Regions from separate parts of the Streptomyces sp. NPDC086549 genome, predicted to be linked through region 1. Evidence: predicted binding sites of a transcription regulator. Region 1 holds the regulator's gene; each other region holds the start of a gene.
What was found. Region 1 encodes HspR, which represses chaperone genes until heat shock. Its sites were predicted from a motif close to TTGAGNNNNNNNNNCTCAA; they were not measured.
Positions count from the first base shown of each region.

Region 2: lon (endopeptidase La) is a predicted target of HspR. The motif match lies at 1,941-1,959, and genes of this name have one in related genera.
Region 3: dnaK (molecular chaperone DnaK) is a predicted target of HspR. The motif match lies at 2,805-2,823, and genes of this name have one in related genera.

Region 1 covers NZ_JBIVBS010000015.1:7,515-12,950, forward strand. Annotated here, with positions in the region: gene dnaK (molecular chaperone DnaK) at 1-760, shown strand, start outside; gene grpE (nucleotide exchange factor GrpE) at 757-1,422, shown strand; gene dnaJ (molecular chaperone DnaJ) at 1,456-2,637, shown strand; gene ACIPSA_RS36780 (heat shock protein transcriptional repressor HspR) at 2,643-3,095, shown strand; gene ACIPSA_RS36785 (fibronectin type III domain-containing protein) at 3,148-5,139, opposite strand; gene ACIPSA_RS36790 (substrate-binding domain-containing protein) at 5,434-5,436, shown strand, end outside.
Region 2 covers NZ_JBIVBS010000002.1:170,196-175,631, reverse strand. Annotated here, with positions in the region: gene ACIPSA_RS07455 (spermidine synthase) at 1-357, opposite strand, end outside; gene ACIPSA_RS07450 (rhomboid-like protein) at 580-1,446, shown strand; gene lon (endopeptidase La) at 1,982-4,420, shown strand; gene ACIPSA_RS07440 (hypothetical protein) at 4,673-5,436, shown strand, end outside.
Region 3 covers NZ_JBIVBS010000003.1:454,492-459,927, reverse strand. Annotated here, with positions in the region: gene ACIPSA_RS13045 (SAM-dependent methyltransferase) at 1-235, shown strand, start outside; gene narJ (nitrate reductase molybdenum cofactor assembly chaperone) at 398-874, shown strand; gene dnaK (molecular chaperone DnaK) at 905-2,758, opposite strand; gene ACIPSA_RS13030 (OsmC family protein) at 2,891-3,316, opposite strand; gene ACIPSA_RS13025 (hypothetical protein) at 3,382-5,112, opposite strand; gene ACIPSA_RS13020 (ATP-binding protein) at 5,175-5,436, opposite strand, start outside.

The sequences.
Region 1 (5,436 bases):
CGACGTGACCCCGCTGTCCCTCGGTATCGAGACCAAGGGCGGCATCATGACGAAGCTCATCGAGCGCAACACCACGATCCCGACCAAGCGCTCCGAGATCTTCACGACGGCCGAGGACAACCAGCCGTCCGTGCAGATCCAGGTCTACCAGGGCGAGCGCGAGATCGCGGCGTACAACAAGAAGCTCGGCATGTTCGAGCTGACCGGTCTGCCGCCGGCGCCGCGTGGCGTCCCGCAGATCGAGGTCGCCTTCGACATCGACGCCAACGGCATCATGCACGTGACCGCCAAGGACCTGGGCACGGGCAAGGAGCAGAAGATGACCGTCACCGGCGGCTCCTCGCTGCCGAAGGACGAGGTCGACCGCATGCGCCAGGAGGCCGAGAAGTACGCGGAGGAGGACCACGCCCGCCGCGAGGCCGCCGAGACCCGCAACCAGGGCGAGCAGCTCGTCTACCAGACCGAGAAGTTCCTCAAGGACAACGAGGACAAGGTTCCGGGCGAGATCAAGACCGAGGTCGAGGCCGCGATCGCCGAGCTGAAGGAGAAGCTCAAGGGCGAGGACACCGCCGAGATCCGCACCGCCACGGAGAAGGTCGCGGCCGTCTCCCAGAAGCTGGGCCAGGCCATGTACGCCGACGCCCAGGCCGCGCAGGCCGCCGGCGGCCCCGAGGGTGCCACCGCCGGTGGTGCCCGGGTCGACGACGACGTCGTGGACGCCGAGATCGTGGACGACGAGCGCAAGGACGGTGCCGCGTGACGGAGGAGACCCCGGGCTTCGAGGAGAAGCCCGACGTCCCCTCCGGCGCCACCCCCGAAGACGCCGAGTCGAAGGCCGCTTCCTCCGCTTCGGCGGAGGGGGCGGCCCCGGCCGGGGACGCAACTGCACAGAACGCCGGTCTGGTCGCCCAGCTGGACCAGGTGCGCACGGCGCTCGGTGAGCGCACGGTGGACCTCCAGCGCCTTCAGGCGGAGTACCAGAACTACCGCCGCCGCGTCGAGCGCGACCGGGTAGCGGTCCGGGAGGTCGCCATCGCGAACCTCCTGACCGAGCTCCTGCCCGTGCTCGACGACATCGGCCGCGCGCGGGAGCACGGCGAACTCGTCGGCGGCTTCAAGTCCGTCGCCGAGTCGACGGAGACCGTCGCGGCGAAGATGGGGCTGCAGCAGTTCGGCAAGGAGGGCGAGCCCTTCGACCCGACGATCCACGAGGCCCTGATGCACTCGTACGCGCCGGACGTCACCGAGACGACGTGCGTGGCGATTCTGCAGCCCGGGTATCGCATCGGCGAGCGCACCATCCGCCCCGCGCGGGTGGCCGTCGCCGAGCCGCAGCCCGGCGCGCAGACGGTCAAGGCCGAGGGCGCCGACGAGGGCGCCGCGGCCGACGACAAGGAGAGCGGTGGCCCGGAGGAGGGCTGACGTAAACACTGAGCGGAAGGAGGGACGTCGAGGATGAGCACCAAGGACTTCATCGAGAAGGACTACTACAAGGTCCTCGGCGTCCCCAAGGACGCCACCGAGGCCGAGATCAAGAAGGCGTACCGGAAGCTCGCCCGCGAGTTCCACCCGGACGCCAACAAGGGCAACGCCAAGGCGGAAGAGCGCTTCAAGGAGATCTCCGAGGCGAACGACGTCCTCGGCGACACCAAGAAGCGCAAGGAGTACGACGAGGCACGCGCCCTCTTCGGCAACGGCGGTTTCCGTCCGGGGCCGGGCGCGGGCGGCGGCTCCTTCAACTTCGACCTGGGTGACCTCTTCGGCGGAGCCGGAGGCGGCAGCGCCCAGGGCGGAGGAGGCTTCGGCGGCGGGTTCGGGGACGTCCTGGGGGGCCTGTTCAACCGAGGCGGTACGGGGACGCCCCGTACCCAGCCGCGCCGCGGCCAGGACATCGACACCGAGGTCACCCTCAGCTTCACCGAGGCGATCGAGGGCGCCACGGTCCCGCTGCGGATGTCCTCGCAGGCACCGTGCAAGGCCTGCTCCGGCACCGGCGACAAGAACGGCACACCGCGTGTGTGCCCGACCTGCGTCGGCACGGGCCAGGTGGCGCGGGGTTCGGGCGGCGGCTTCTCGCTCACCGACCCCTGCCCCGACTGCAAGGGCCGCGGTCTGATCGCCGAGCACCCCTGCCTGGAGTGCAAGGGCAGCGGCCGCGCCAAGTCGTCCCGGACCATGCAGGTCCGCATCCCCGCGGGGGTGACGGACGGTCAGCGCATCCGGCTGCGCGGCAAGGGCGCGCCCGGCGAGCGGGGCGGCCCGGCGGGCGACCTGTACGTCGTCGTGCACGTCGGCACGCACCCGGTGTTCGGCCGCAAGGACGACAACCTCACGGTGACCGTCCCGGTGACGTTCGCCGAGGCTGCTCTCGGCGGCGAGGTCCGGGTCCCGACCCTCGGCGGCCCCGCCGTCACCCTGAAGCTGCCTCCGGGCACGCCCAACGGCCGCACCATGCGGGCGCGGGGCAAGGGCGCGGTCCGCAAGGACGGCACCCGCGGCGACCTCCTGGTCACCGTCGAGGTGAGTGTCCCCCAGGACCTGACGGGGAAGGCTCGTGACGCGCTTGAGGCGTATCGCGAGGCGACCGCGGACGAGGACCCGCGGGCGGAGCTGTTCGAGGCCGCGAAGGGAGCTTGAGAGTGATGGAAGGCCGTCGACGTAACCCGTATGAACTGACCGAGGAGACCCCGGTCTACGTCATCTCGGTGGCGGCCCAGCTCTCCGGCCTGCACCCGCAGACGCTGCGCCAGTACGACCGTCTGGGCCTGGTCTCCCCCGACCGCACCGCGGGCCGGGGCCGCCGCTACTCGGCCCGCGACATTGAACTGCTGCGCACCGTCCAGCAGTTGTCGCAGGACGAGGGCATCAACCTGGCCGGCATCAAGCGCATCATCGAACTGGAGAACCAGGTCGCCGCGCTGCAGTCCCGCGTCGCGGAAATGCAAGCGGCCCTGGACGGCGCGGCGGCCGCGATGCAGCAGCGCGAGGCCGCCGTCCACGCCTCCTACCGGCGGGACCTGGTCCCGTACCAGGAGGTCCAGCAGACCAGCGCGCTGGTCGTGTGGCGGCCGAAGCGGCAGCAGTCCTCGGACTGACGCCTGTGACGAGGGGCCCGGAGACGGCAGTCTCCGGGCCCCTTCGCGTTGTTCAGGAGACCGGCGGTACGGCCACGCTCACGAGGACCGGGAGCGAGGTGGTGCCGTCGGCACGCACGCCGGAGACCTGGTACCACAGAGTCGTCCCCGTGGGGACGTCGTGGTCGTAGACCGAGGTGTATTCCGACTCGGGCAGTGCGTCGAAGGTTCCGGTCTGCGGATTCCAGCGGGAGAAACGGGCGCTGCCGTAGGTCTCGGTGCCCGCGGGCGACCACATGTCCACGTGTACGGTGCCGGTGCTCCAGACCGACGCGGAGGCCATGTGGGTGGCCCCGGCGGGCGTCTCCACCGTGGGCGTCAGATCGTGCTCCACGGTGTGGGCCGTGGCGCCGCCGCCGACGTTGCCGGCGAAGTCGACGGCCTTGACGACGTAGCAGAGTTTCTCGCCGTCCGCGGGGCCGACGTCCTGGTACGAGGTGGCGCCCGCGTCGGCATAGCCGATGTGCACGGCGTCGGAGCAGCTGACCGAGTCTCCGTCGACGACGGTCGTGCCGCGCAGCACGGAGTACTGGTAGAGGTCGGCGTCGGTCACGGGGGCCCAGGTCACGACCGTTCCCCAGTCCTCGGCGGCCGCCGTCGCGGAGGCCGGCGCCGCGGGAGCCTGTGCGTCGGTGCCGGTGGTGGCGGCCACCTCGGCGCCCGCGATCGACTCCGTACCAGCCTTGTCGTAGGCCTTGACCACGTAGCGGTAGGCGGTGTTCTCGCCCGCCGAGTAGTCCGTGCACAGGTGCTGGACGGTGCCGTCGGCGAGGGTGCGCCGCCAGGTGTCGCAGCGGTCGGTCACCTCGACCCGTCCGGTGCTCGCGCCGCCGGTCCGGTAGACCCGGAAGTCCACGTAGTCCCCGGCGGTCTTGTCGTCCATCCGCCAGGTCAGGGTGACCGCGCTGCGCCTTGGAAACGCCTGGACGCTCGCCGGGGCGGCCACCAGGCGCCGTGCCGCCTTGAGCGGGGTGTAGGCGGTGATCCGGCCGCTGACGTCGACCGCCGCGACCTGGTACTTGTACTCGGCGGAGCGGGCCACGCCGGTGTCGGTCAGCGAGGTGCCGGTGGGCACCCAGTAGATCGAGGGCTCGCCGTCGGCCTTGCGGACCACGCGGTAGTGGACCGCGCCGGGCACCTGGTCCCAGGCCAGGGCGATCCCGGAGTCGGTGCCGGTGGCGGTGAAGCCGGTCGGGACGGTGACGGCGAAGCTGGTCACGGTGGCGCGCGCGGTCTGGGCCGAGTCGTTCCCGGCCTTGTCGTACGCCGTGACGATGTACTCGTACATGTCCCCGGTGGCGGGCGGGACGTCGGTGTACGAGGTGGCCGTGGTCCCCGAGGACAGCTGCCGCCAGGCGCCACTGCCCGCCACCTGCCGGTAGACCCGGTACCCGGCCAGGTCCATCTCGGCGTTCTTCGGCCAGGTCAGCTTCGTCTGCTGGGTGTCGGCCGCATACGTGGCGTTGAGGCCTGCCGGGGCGAGCGGGGCGGTCTTGTCGTAGGTGGCCGAAGTCCGCGGCGCGTACGTGAACTTGACCTTGGCGGCCCCGGTCCAGTTGACGTAGTCGATCCGCAGGGTGTGCTTGCCCCGGGGGATCGTGAGGTTCCGGCTCTTCGACCGTGAACCCGCCGTGTTCGACCAGAGGTCGATCTGGCGGCCGCCGTCCAGGTAGACGCGGATTCCGTCGGTCCCGGAGGCGGTGACGGCGAAAGGACCGCCGGATCCGAAGTCACGGGTGACGGTCCATCGGACGCCGAAACCGTCCTTGGGCAGGCCGGAGAACGGTGCGCCGGTGCCCCAGTCCTGGTCGATCGCGCTGTCGCAGTCGGTCTTCTTCGGAGTGCCCGAGAAATTGGTGTTCGCGAAGAACTTCCGGGTATAGACCGGCGAGGCGCAACCGGTGGCCGCGGAGGCGGGTGTCGCAAGGGCGCCGAGCAGGCCGCCAGTCGTGGCGAGCACGAGGGCGGTGGCGGCCGCGGCGGTCATGCGTCTGGCTGGGTTCATTCGATCCTCTGGTCGAGTCGGAACAACGGCTTCCGGCCGTCGGTGATCACGACTCGCGAGGAATGGAGTTGGTTGTACGGATCTTTGCCCTCCCATGAACTTCCGTTCGATGGAGGGTCCGTAAAGAGTGTTTGGAGGTGATTCCGTTCCCTCTTCACAAGAGCAGCGGAGCGTGCTGTTGCGCACTCGTTAAGTGATTCCGCTTGACGCCAGGTGCGGCGGACGCGTTGTCTTTTCAGACATCTGGGTCGCAAACAGCCCCACGTCCGGAACGCACCTGAAGTGAGCCCCCGAATG
Region 2 (5,436 bases), on a different contig from region 1:
CGGGTCGGCGAGGGCGGTCGCGGACAGTTCGGACAGCGGCCCCTCGCGATGCCAGCCGATCACGGCCGGCTCGCGCTCGACGACGGTGATCCGCCCCCAGCGGGGATCCGCCGCCGCGTGTACGAGCGAGAATCCGACCCCCAGGCCGCCGATCAGCACGTCGGGTTGCGGCCGGCCGTCCAGGGCGTCGTACGCGGCGTCGACGAGCAGCCGCTCCGAGCGGCCGTCGGAGGTGTCCATCAGGAAGCACCCGTTGGCGATGATCTGCAGCAACTCGCCGTGCCTGCGCAGCACCACCTCTCCGTACGGGCCCTCACGACGGTCCAGGACTACGGGCGTTTCGTACGCGGCGGTCATACGCCCATCCTGCACGAACACGGCTTTACGGCCACGCGAATTACGGATGGCGTCCGGGTTCGGCACATCACCCGTTCGAGCGCCTCCGGTTCCGCCGGGGCCCGTGCGTGACCCAGGAGCTTCTTCGGAAAATCCTGTGAATCGGGGCTCGCGTGGCGTCGGTCATAGACAGCGGCCCGTGGTGCGCCAAGGGTGGGGGCGAAACGGAAGGAGCACGTCACGGTGGAACCGACCGCGACGGCCGGAACGACGGCCTCGCCCACGCCCCTTCCCGACGACCCCGGCCTGCCGGCCCCCGGACTCGCCGACCTGCTGGACGGGATGCCACGCCAGCGCGGCGCCGTGGCTCTCGTCCCGGCGGGAGCGGCGCCCTTTCCGGCGGACGAGCCGAGCACGGCCGTACCGGTCCCCGGCCGGCCCCTTCCGGGCAGCCGCCGCCTCCCGGCCCGGCTGCGTGCCCTGCGCCCCTGGCGGCTGCTGCCCACCCCCACCGGTACGCCGTTCACCTTCGCCTACGCGGCCCTGCTCGCGGTCACCTCGCGGGTCGCGGCCGACGCCGACCCGGGGCTCATGCACGCCCTGTACCAGGCCTCCAGCACCGACGTGGCCCACCTCGTGCGGACCCCGGTACTCGCCCTGGTGGCGAGCGCGCTGTGGATCGCGGGCGGGCTCCTGTCGGCGTACGCGATCTGCTTCCTGCTCGTCCTCACCGCCCTGGAGCGGCGCATAGGCGGAGCGCGCGCCGCCGGTGTCTTCCTGTTCGGACATGTGCTCGCCACCCTCGCGACCGAGGTTCCGGTGGGGATCGCGGTCCTGGTGGGACACCTGCCCGAAAGCTCCCTGCACCGCCTGGACTACGGCATCAGCTTCGGCGTCGCCGCCAGCACGGGTGCCCTGGCCGGGCTGCTCAGCCCCTGGCTGCGCTGGCCCCTGCTCGCCCTGTTCGGCGGGATGGTGCTGCAGGACCTGATCGCGTTCACGGACCCGATGACCAACTGGGGCCACCTGATCGCGCTGACCATCGGCATCGCCACCTGGCCGCTCGTCCGGCGCCGGCAGACGGCCCGCGCCGACCGGGCCCACGCCTAGGGCACGCCCAGGGCCTGTCCTGCGGACCTTGCCGCAGACGCGGGGTCCGGCACGCCCTCGCCCCGGCTTTTCGAGCAGGAGAGAGGGCGTGCCCCGCTCACCTGGGTCGATGTGGCGCCGCTTCTTTCCTGCGACCTGATCCGCCGGACAGACCCGAGATCCGCCGGACAGGCCCGAGCGGGTCGGCGCCGCCGGCCCCCGCGCCGGCCGGCCTTGCCGGCCTCGAAGACGGAGGGACGCCCTGCCCGCTTCGGCACGCGCGCGTGGGCGAATCTCCGTCCCGGGATGCCCGCCTCGGCGGCGCGCTCGGGCCCGGGGATTCCCGGTGACCCCCCGCTCGGGAATCCTCCGGCGGTCTCGGCCGTTCCCCGGTCAACGCCGTTGCGGTCAGGGCACAACCGCGCGCGGCACCTGGTTTTCGCAGGTGAGGCAGGGTCATTTGGAGATCGCTCAGAGCGAACATGCCCCTGGGAACAATCGAGGGCTCACATGCATTGAGTCGGCATAGCTCAACTTGACTGCCGAAGGGGAGATCATGGCTGCTGAGTCCACGGCGTTCACACCGCTCACTCTGCCTGTGCTGCCGCTCGACGACGAGGTCGTGCTGCCCGGGATGGTGGTTCCGCTGGACCTCAACGACGCCGACGTACGCGCCGCGGTGGAGGCCGCCCAGGCCGCCGCCCGCACGGAGCCCGGAAAGCCGAAGGTCCTTCTGGTGCCGCGCATCGACGGGACGTACCCGGGCACCGGTGTGCTCGGCACCGTCGAGCAGGTCGGCCGGCTGGCGGACGGCGACCCGGGCGCACTGATCCGCGGCCGCGGCCGCGTGCGGATCGGCGCCGGGACCACCGGACCGGGTGCGGCGCTGTGGGTCGAGGGCACGCGTGTCGACGAGAAGGTGCCCGACCCGCTGCCGGGCCATGTCACCGAACTGGTCAAGGAGTACAAGGCCCTTGCCACCGCCTGGCTGCGCAAGCGCGGCGCCTGGCAGGTCGTCGACCGTGTCCAGGCCATCGACGACGTCTCCGCGCTCGCCGACAACTCCGGATACTCGCCCTTCCTGACGACCGAGCAGAAGGTCGAACTGCTGGAGACCGCGGACCCGGTGGCCCGTCTCAAGCTCGCCACCCAGCAGCTGCGCGACCACCTCGCCGAGCAGGACGTCGCCGAGACCATCGCCAAGGACGTCCAGGAGGGCGTCGACAAGCAGCAGCGCGAGTTCCTGCTCCGCCGTCAGCTGGAGGCGGTCCGCAAGGAACTGCGTGAGCTGAACGGGGAGAACGGCAAGGACTCCGCCGAGGAGTCCGACGACTACCGCGCCCGCGTCGAGGCCGCCGACCTGCCGGAGAAGGTCCGCGAGGCGGCCCTCAAGGAGGTCGACAAGCTGGAGCGGTCCAGCGACCAGTCGCCCGAGGGTTCCTGGATCCGGACGTGGCTCGACACCGTCCTCGAAATGCCTTGGAACGAGCGAACCGATGACACTGGCGCCTACGACATCCGGGGCGCCAAGGCGGTCCTGGACGCCGAGCACGCCGGCCTGGAGGACGTGAAGGCGCGGATCACCGAGTACCTGGCGGTGCGCAAGCGCCGTACCGACCGCGGCCTCGGTGTGATCGGCGGCCGGCGCGGAGGTGCCGTGCTGGCCCTCGTCGGCCCGCCCGGCGTCGGCAAGACGAGCCTCGGCGAGAGCGTCGCGCACGCCATGGGCCGCAAGTTCGTCCGTGTCGCCCTCGGCGGCGTCCGCGACGAGGCCGAGATCCGCGGTCACCGGCGTACGTACGTCGGCGCGCTGCCCGGCCGGATCGTGCGCGCCATCAAGGAGGCCGGGTCGATGAACCCGGTGGTCCTGCTGGACGAGATCGACAAGGTGGGGTCCGACTACCGGGGCGACCCGGCCGCCGCCCTGCTGGAGGTCCTGGACCCGGCGCAGAACCACACCTTCCGGGACCACTACCTGGAGGTGGAGCTGGACCTGTCGGACGTCGTCTTCCTCGCCACCGCCAACGTCCTGGAGGCCATCCCGGAGGCCCTGCTCGACCGTATGGAGCTGGTCCGCCTCGACGGCTACACCGAGGACGAGAAGGTCGTCATCGCCCGTGACCACCTGCTCCCGCGCCAGCTGGAGCGGGCGGGGCTCGGCACGGACGAGGTGACCCTCGACGAGAGCGCGCTGCGCAAGCTGGCCGGCGAGTACACGCGGGAGGCGGGCGTCCGCACCCTGGAGCGGTCCATCGCCCGGCTGCTGCGCAAGGTCGCGGCCGAGCACGAACTGGGCCGACGGGAGCTGCCGTTCACCATCACGGACGGCGACCTGCGCGACCTGATCGGCCGGCCGCACCACGTACCGGAGTCCGCCCAGGACCCGGCGGAGCGCCGCACGTCGGTCCCCGGCGTGGCGACGGGCCTCGCGGTGACCGGCGCCGGTGGTGACGTCCTGTTCGTGGAGGCGTCCCTCGCCGACCCGGAGACGGGCGCGGCGGGCCTGACCCTGACGGGTCAGCTGGGCGACGTGATGAAGGAGTCGGCGCAGATCGCGCTGAGCTTCCTGCGCAGCCACGGCGCCGAGCTGGAGCTGCCGGTGGCCGACCTGAAGGACCGGGGCGTGCACATCCACTTCCCGGCGGGCGCGGTGCCCAAGGACGGCCCGAGCGCCGGCATCACGATGACGACGGCCCTGGCCTCGCTCCTGTCCGGCCGTCTGGTCCGCACGGACGTGGCGATGACGGGCGAGGTCTCGCTGACCGGCCGGGTCCTTCCGATCGGCGGCGTGAAGCAGAAGCTGCTGGCCGCCCACCGGGCCGGGGTGAGCACCGTCATCATCCCGAAGCGCAACGAGCCCGACCTGGACGACGTCCCGGCCGAGGTGCTGGACAAGCTCGACGTCCACGCCGTCACGGACGTCCGCCAGGTCCTGGAGCTGGCCCTGTCGCCGGCCACGAACGGCGCGGCGCCGGAGGTTCCGGTCGCGGCGTGACGGACGCGGCCGGATGAAGGGAAGGCCCGGGTCCCGTGAGGGAGACCCGGGCCTTTCCCATGCCCGGCGGCGGGAAACGCCCTTGACTGAACAGGAGGTGAAATCTTTCCCAGGACTAGGCGTACAACTCTTCGGACCCCTCCCCTGTCGAACAGGCGACCAACGGCTTTTGGCAGGCCGTGTGACCGTGTGCAATCCCGTGGGGGGAACGCCTTGTCCGTGATCATTCGTCGGTTGTGTGGGGTCCTGCGCGTGCGCGGGAGAACCGACCTCCTGCTCGTACTCCTGCTCGGTGCCGGCTTCGCGGCGCTTCCCGTCTTCGCGCTGCTGCCGTCGGTGCGGTGGTTCGCCGTGGCGTCGGCCGTGACCTACGTCGTCGACGAGGTACTGCACACCCGGGCGCCCGGCTTCGTCCGCCGGCTGGCGACGCTGCAGCTCAACCGCACCATGCGGTTCGCGATCCGGACGGTGATGCTGCTCGCGCTGGCCAGCCGGACCGACGCCCCGGACTGGGTGCTGGCCACCGCGCTGGCCGTCTTCAGCGCGCACTTCGCCCTGGTGATGCTGTACTCGGCCGTGCACCACGCCATCCGGCTGCGGCGAGTGCTGCCGCTGGTGGCACGCAACCTCGACCTGAGCGCGCTGGGTGTCCCGCAGCGACCGCCGGCCGTCCTCTACCGGCGTTTCCTGCGCAAGCTGCTCCACCTCGACCTGCCCGCCCACGCGGGACTGCTGGCCGCGCTGGCGGCCGGGACCTGGTACCCGGCGGAGGCCGGCTTCGCGCTGACGGCCGGGCTGTCCGTGGCCGCCGTGCTGGCCCTGCTGGGGCAGTACCGCCGGGTCCGCCGGATGCCGGCCCGGGACGACGTCTTCGCCGAGGCCAACCGGCAGCTGACGGCCTACCGGCCCGAGGTCGCCCTGTACTTCAGCTTCGCCTCGGTGTCCCGGGACTTCATGTACCAGGTCAACATGTGGATCGAGACGCTGGAGCGGCTCGATCTGCGCCCGGTGATCGT
Region 3 (5,436 bases), on a different contig from region 1:
GGTCACGCAGGATCTGAGTCCGGAGGGTGTGGCCAAGGCGGCGGAGCTGTTCCGCAGGAGCGGGACGCCGTTCCATCCGCGTACACTGCCGGAGTTCTCGCGGTTCTTCGACGGTCTGGAGCTGCTGGGCCCCGGTGTGATCCCGGTGTACGGGTGGCGGCCGGAGCCGGTGGATGTGGCGGCTCAGGCGGAGGGTGTGGTGCCCGTGTACGCGGGGGTGGCGCGCAAGCCCTGACCCGGACGGGTGCCGCGAACGGGTGCGTCCGCCTTCTCGCCCCTAGGTTCTGAACCACGGGCCGGTGTCCAGGGCGATCGTCGTCCGTCGGGGCGCCGGCCGGGGAACGCACGTGTCCGACCGCGAGCGGCGGCCGGCCTCCGACGACGCGAAGGAGGCCGGATGCCGTCGGACGCGGTGCTGTACCAGGCGGCTGCGCTCTGTCTGACGTATCCGGACGACGATTTCGTCGTCCGGCTGCCGCTGCTGCGCGAAGCCGCCCCACAGCTGCGGGAGTTCACCGACCACGCGGCGGTGACCCCGCTGTGCGAGCTGGCCGAGCACTATGTGCGGGTCTTCGGGCTCGGGCACCGGCACGGCCTGTACCTGAGCCGGTGGAGCAACGGCTGCATCGGGCGGCGGGGCGGGTCTCTGGTCCGGTTCGAGGACGTCTACCGGGAGCACGGCCTGGAGTTCAGCGGCGAGGAGCTGCCGGACTTCCTGCCGGCGGTGCTGGAGTGCGCGGCCCGGACCGGCAGCACCGAGCTGCTCACCGAGCACCGCGACGCCCTGGAGGGGCTGCGCTCCCGGCTGACGGTATTCGGTACACCGTATGCGTCCGTGCTGGATGCGGTATGCGCAACACTGCCGACCGGATAGGGACGACCGGGGCCTCTCGGGCCTGTGGCCCTAGGCGGCGCCTCCCTTCGCGTCCTGTTCGTCGTCGACGATCTCCGCGTCGACCACGCCCTCCTCGTCCTGCGGTGTGGTGGTCTCGGTGGGTGTCTGCTGCTGGGCCTGGGCGTACATGGCCTGGCCCATCTTCTGGCTCACGGAGGCGAGTTTGTCGACGCCGGTGCGCAGGGCGGCGGTCTCGGCGTTCTGTTCCAGCAGGGTCTTGAGTTCCGCGGCCGCCGCCTCGACCTCGGTCTTGGTGTCGGGCGGCACCCGTTCCTGGTTCTCCTGGAGGAACTTCTCGGTCTGGTAGACGAGTTGTTCGGCCTGGTTGCGGGTTTCGGCGGCCTCGCGGCGTTTGCGGTCGTCCTCGGCGTACTGTTCGGCCTCCCGCATCATGCGGTCGATGTCGTCCTTGGGCAGGGCGGAGCCGCCGGTGACCGTCATCTTCTGCTCGCGTCCGGTGGCGAGGTCCTTCGCCGAGACGTGCATGATCCCGTTGGCGTCGATGTCGAAGGCCACCTCGATCTGCGGGACTCCGCGCGGGGCGGGCGGCAGGCCGGTGAGGTCGAAGACGCCGAGCTTCTTGTTGTAGGCGGCGATCTCCCTCTCGCCCTGGTAGACCTGGATGCCGACCGAGGACTGGTTGTCGGTGGCGGTGGTGAAGATCTCCGAACGGCGGGTCGGGATCGTGGTGTTGCGTTCGATGAGCTTGGTCATGATGCCGCCCTTGGTCTCGATGCCCAGGGACAGCGGGGTGACGTCCAGCAGGAGCACGTCCTTGACGTCGCCGCGGATGACGCCCGCCTGGAGGGTGGCGCCGACCGCCACCACCTCGTCGGGGTTGACGCCCTTGTGCGGGTCCTTTCCGGTGAGCTCCTTGACCAGGTCGGTGACCGCGGGCATCCGGGTCGATCCGCCGACGAGGATGACGTGGTCGATGGCGGACAGCTTGACGTTGGCGTCCTTGACCGCCTGGTGGAAGGGGTTCTTGCAGCGGTCGAGCAGGTCACTTGTGAGCTCCTGGAACTGGGCGCGGGTCAGCTTCTCGTCCAGGTGCAGCGGGCCCTCGGCGGAGGCGGTGATGTAGGGGAGGTTGATGGTGGTCTCGGACGAGGACGACAGCTCGATCTTGGCCTTCTCGGCGGCCTCGCGCAGTCGCTGCACCGCCATCTTGTCGCCCGCGAGGTCGATGCCGTACTGCCCTTTGAACCGCTTGGCCAGGTGCTCGACGATCCGCTGGTCCCAGTCGTCGCCGCCGAGGTGGGTGTCGCCGTTGGTGGCCTTCACCTCGATGACGCCGTCGCCGATGTCCAGGAGGGAGACGTCGAAGGTGCCGCCGCCGAGGTCGAAGACGAGGACGGTCTGCTCCTCGCCGCGGTCCAGGCCGTAGGCGAGGGCGGCGGCCGTCGGCTCGTTGATGATCCTCAGCACCTTGAGGCCGGCGATCTCCCCGGCCTCCTTGGTCGCCTGCCGCTGGGAGTCGTCGAAGTACGCCGGTACGGTGATCACCGCGTCGGTGACGTCCTCGCCGAGGTAGGCCTCCGCGTCCCGCTTCAGCTTCTGCAGCACCCGCGCCGACAGCTCCTGGGCGCGGTAGCGGGTGCCGTCGACGGAGCCGCTCTCCGGGAAGCGCCAGTGCGCGTCTCCCATGTGCCGCTTCATCGACCGTGCGGTGCGTTCCACGTTCGTCACGGCCTGCCGTTTGGCGACCTCGCCGACCAGTACCTCGCCGTTCTTGGCGAAGGCCACCACCGAGGGTGTGGTCCTCGCCCCTTCGGCGTTGGCGACGACGGTGGACTCGCCGCCCTCCAGGACGGCCACCACCGAGTTCGTCGTCCCGAGATCGATCCCGACCGCGCGTGCCATCTCCGTCCCCTTCCACCCGGGCGCTTCCCCGACTCCAGCACAAAACTTGAGCGGGCCGTTGTCAATGCCGGGTACCCCGAAACGGCGATGCCGCGCCCTGGTGGGGACGCGGCATCCAAGGACGTACGGCGTTCAGGCGAGCTTCGCCGACAGGGTGATGGTGGTGCCGGTCAGGGCCTGGCTGACCGGGCAGTTCTTCTTGGCGTCCTCGGCGGCGGCGACGAACGCGTCCTCGTCCAGGCCGGGGACGGTGCCCTCGACGGTGAGGTGGATGCCGGTGATGCCCTCACCCGGCTGGAAGGTGACGTCCGCCGAGGTGACGAGCTTGGTGGGCGGGGTGCCGGCGCCGGTCAGGCCGTGCGAGAGCGCCATGGAGAAGCAGCTGGAGTGGGCGGCGGCGATCAGCTCCTCGGGGCTGGTCTTGCCGTTCGCCTTCTCGGCGCGCGACGGCCACGACACCGGCTGCTGGCCGATGCCGGAGGAGTCGAAGGTGACGACACCATTGCCCTCGATCAGGTTGCCTTCCCAGACGGTGTGTGCGGTGCGCGTGGTGGCCACGGTTGTTCCTTTCGTATGGGAGTCCCATTCCGGGTTCTGCGGGTCCCATCCGATCACATCCGGACTCACTGCACCTTGAAGACGGGCCCACGGGGGGTGAACGGCAGCCGTCCGCCCTGCGGGATCAGGTAGGCGTGCTCGCGGCGCACCCGCAGCACGTCGCACCAGCCGTCGGTGATGACCAGCACCGGAGCGCCCGGCGGGAAGTCGTCCGCCCGGTGCAGCAGGTCGATCCCGGGCTGCAGGACCGTACCGCCGCGGCCGTGCACCCGTACCCGGCCGGCGATCTCCGTGACCGGCAGGTAGCCGGCGTCGTGCGCGGCGGCGTCGCAGAAGACCACCCGGGCGGCCGGCACGTCGCGGGCCTCGGCGTAGGAGGCGATCGCGCCCAGCGCCTTGCCGAGCAGGGTGCGGTCCATGGAGCCGGAGGTGTCGAGGACCACGCCGAAGGTGCAGCGGGCGACCTCCTCGGGCGGAAAATAGCGGCCCGCGCGCGGGATGTCGGGGGTGGACGACTGGCGGCGCGAGGGGCGGGCGTACGACCGGACCGGCTCCGGACGGGGCACGAACTCGTCGAACCAGCGGGCGAGTCGGGCGTCCCAGGGCAGCGGCGGGTGGCTGAGCGCGCGGATCTCCTCGACCAGGCCGCCGGGCAGGAAACCGCGGTCCTGCTGCTGGTGCAGGTCCAGGCCCTGGCTCAGGCCGCGGCGGTAGAACCCGTCGAGGTCGACGTAGTCGCCGGGCGGGCCGAGCGGGGCGCCGAGCACGTCGCCGAGGCCCTTGCCGCGCAGGGTGGCCAGGCGGCGCATCCGGCGCAGGTCGCCGGCGATGCGGTCGTAGACCTCCTCGGAGGAGAGGCCGGCGAGCGCCGGGTCGTACAGCAGGCCCTCCGGCATGGTGCCGATCTGCATCTCGCAGAGCCAGCCGTTGATGACGTAGTCGCAGGCGATGTTGAAGAGGTAGGGGTCCCGGGTGCCGCAGCGGTCGCCGTGGCGCAGGGCGGCGTGCAGCATCTCGTGCCCGAGGATGAACCGCCACTCCTCGTCGTCGAACCGGCACAGGGGATTGATGTAGATCTCGCCGGCTTCCGGGTTCACCGCGGCGACGGAGATGCCGTGGGCGCGGGCGAGTTCGGCGTCGGCGACGAGCTTGATCCCGGCCGCGATGCCGCCGAGCAGCGGGTAGGAGGCGATGAACCAGCTCAGGGCCTGCTGCCAGGGGCGCTGCCGCGCCGGCTCGCCGTCGAGGGAGTCGCGGCGGCCGCCCGCCATGTCCATCGCCGCCGACACCGTCCGGGTCAGGGCGGTGGCGAAGGCCAGCTGGTGGTCCGGGGGCTGAGCCCAGCCCACCCACCGCAGGAGCAGTTGGTCGGGCTCGTCGCCCGCCGTGCCGCAGTGCTCGTACGCCGCCGGAATTCCGTCCCGCCGCCAGCGCGCGGCGAGCTGCTCCTCGTCGCCGTCGGGGTAGGAGGCGGGGAGCTCCTCGGGGGTGGTGCCGATGGGGAAGTTCAGCAGGAAGCGGTTGACGACGACGCAGCGCGCGGCGAGGTCGAACCGGTCCGGCTGGGTGCGCTCGCCCTTCGCGGCGGGGACGTGCCCGAAGCCCAGATGCAGGACGGCGTGCGCGAGCGCCCAGGCCCAGGCGGCCGGGTCGGCGAGGCGATGCGGGTGGACGTGCAGGTCGGCGTCCGAGTCGACGGCCACGAGCCCGTCGCGGGGCGCGAACCTGCACTCCTCCTGCCGGCAGACCCCGAAGTCGACCGCCGCCAGCGCCGGGTTGGCCTTGACCAGCCGCATCCCCTCGGCGAACGCCTCGGCCGCGGGGTCCCGCTTCTTCTGCCCCTCGCCCCGGGTACGGGTCACCGGCGCGCCTCCACCAGCCGGGGCATGTCCCGGGCCGCCTCGATCAGGAACCAGGACGGCAGTACGGGATTGCCGTCGGCGTCCGGGGCGATCACGGTCTGCGCGACCTCGACGGAGATCTCGGCGAGCTGTACCAGCAGCGACTTGGCGCGGTACGCGGTCTGCCGGCCGTTCGCCGACATGTGCTCCTTGCTGACGGGCAGTTCCTTGACGAGACGGCCGCGGAAGGACTCGGCGAGGTAGTACAGCAGGTCGCGG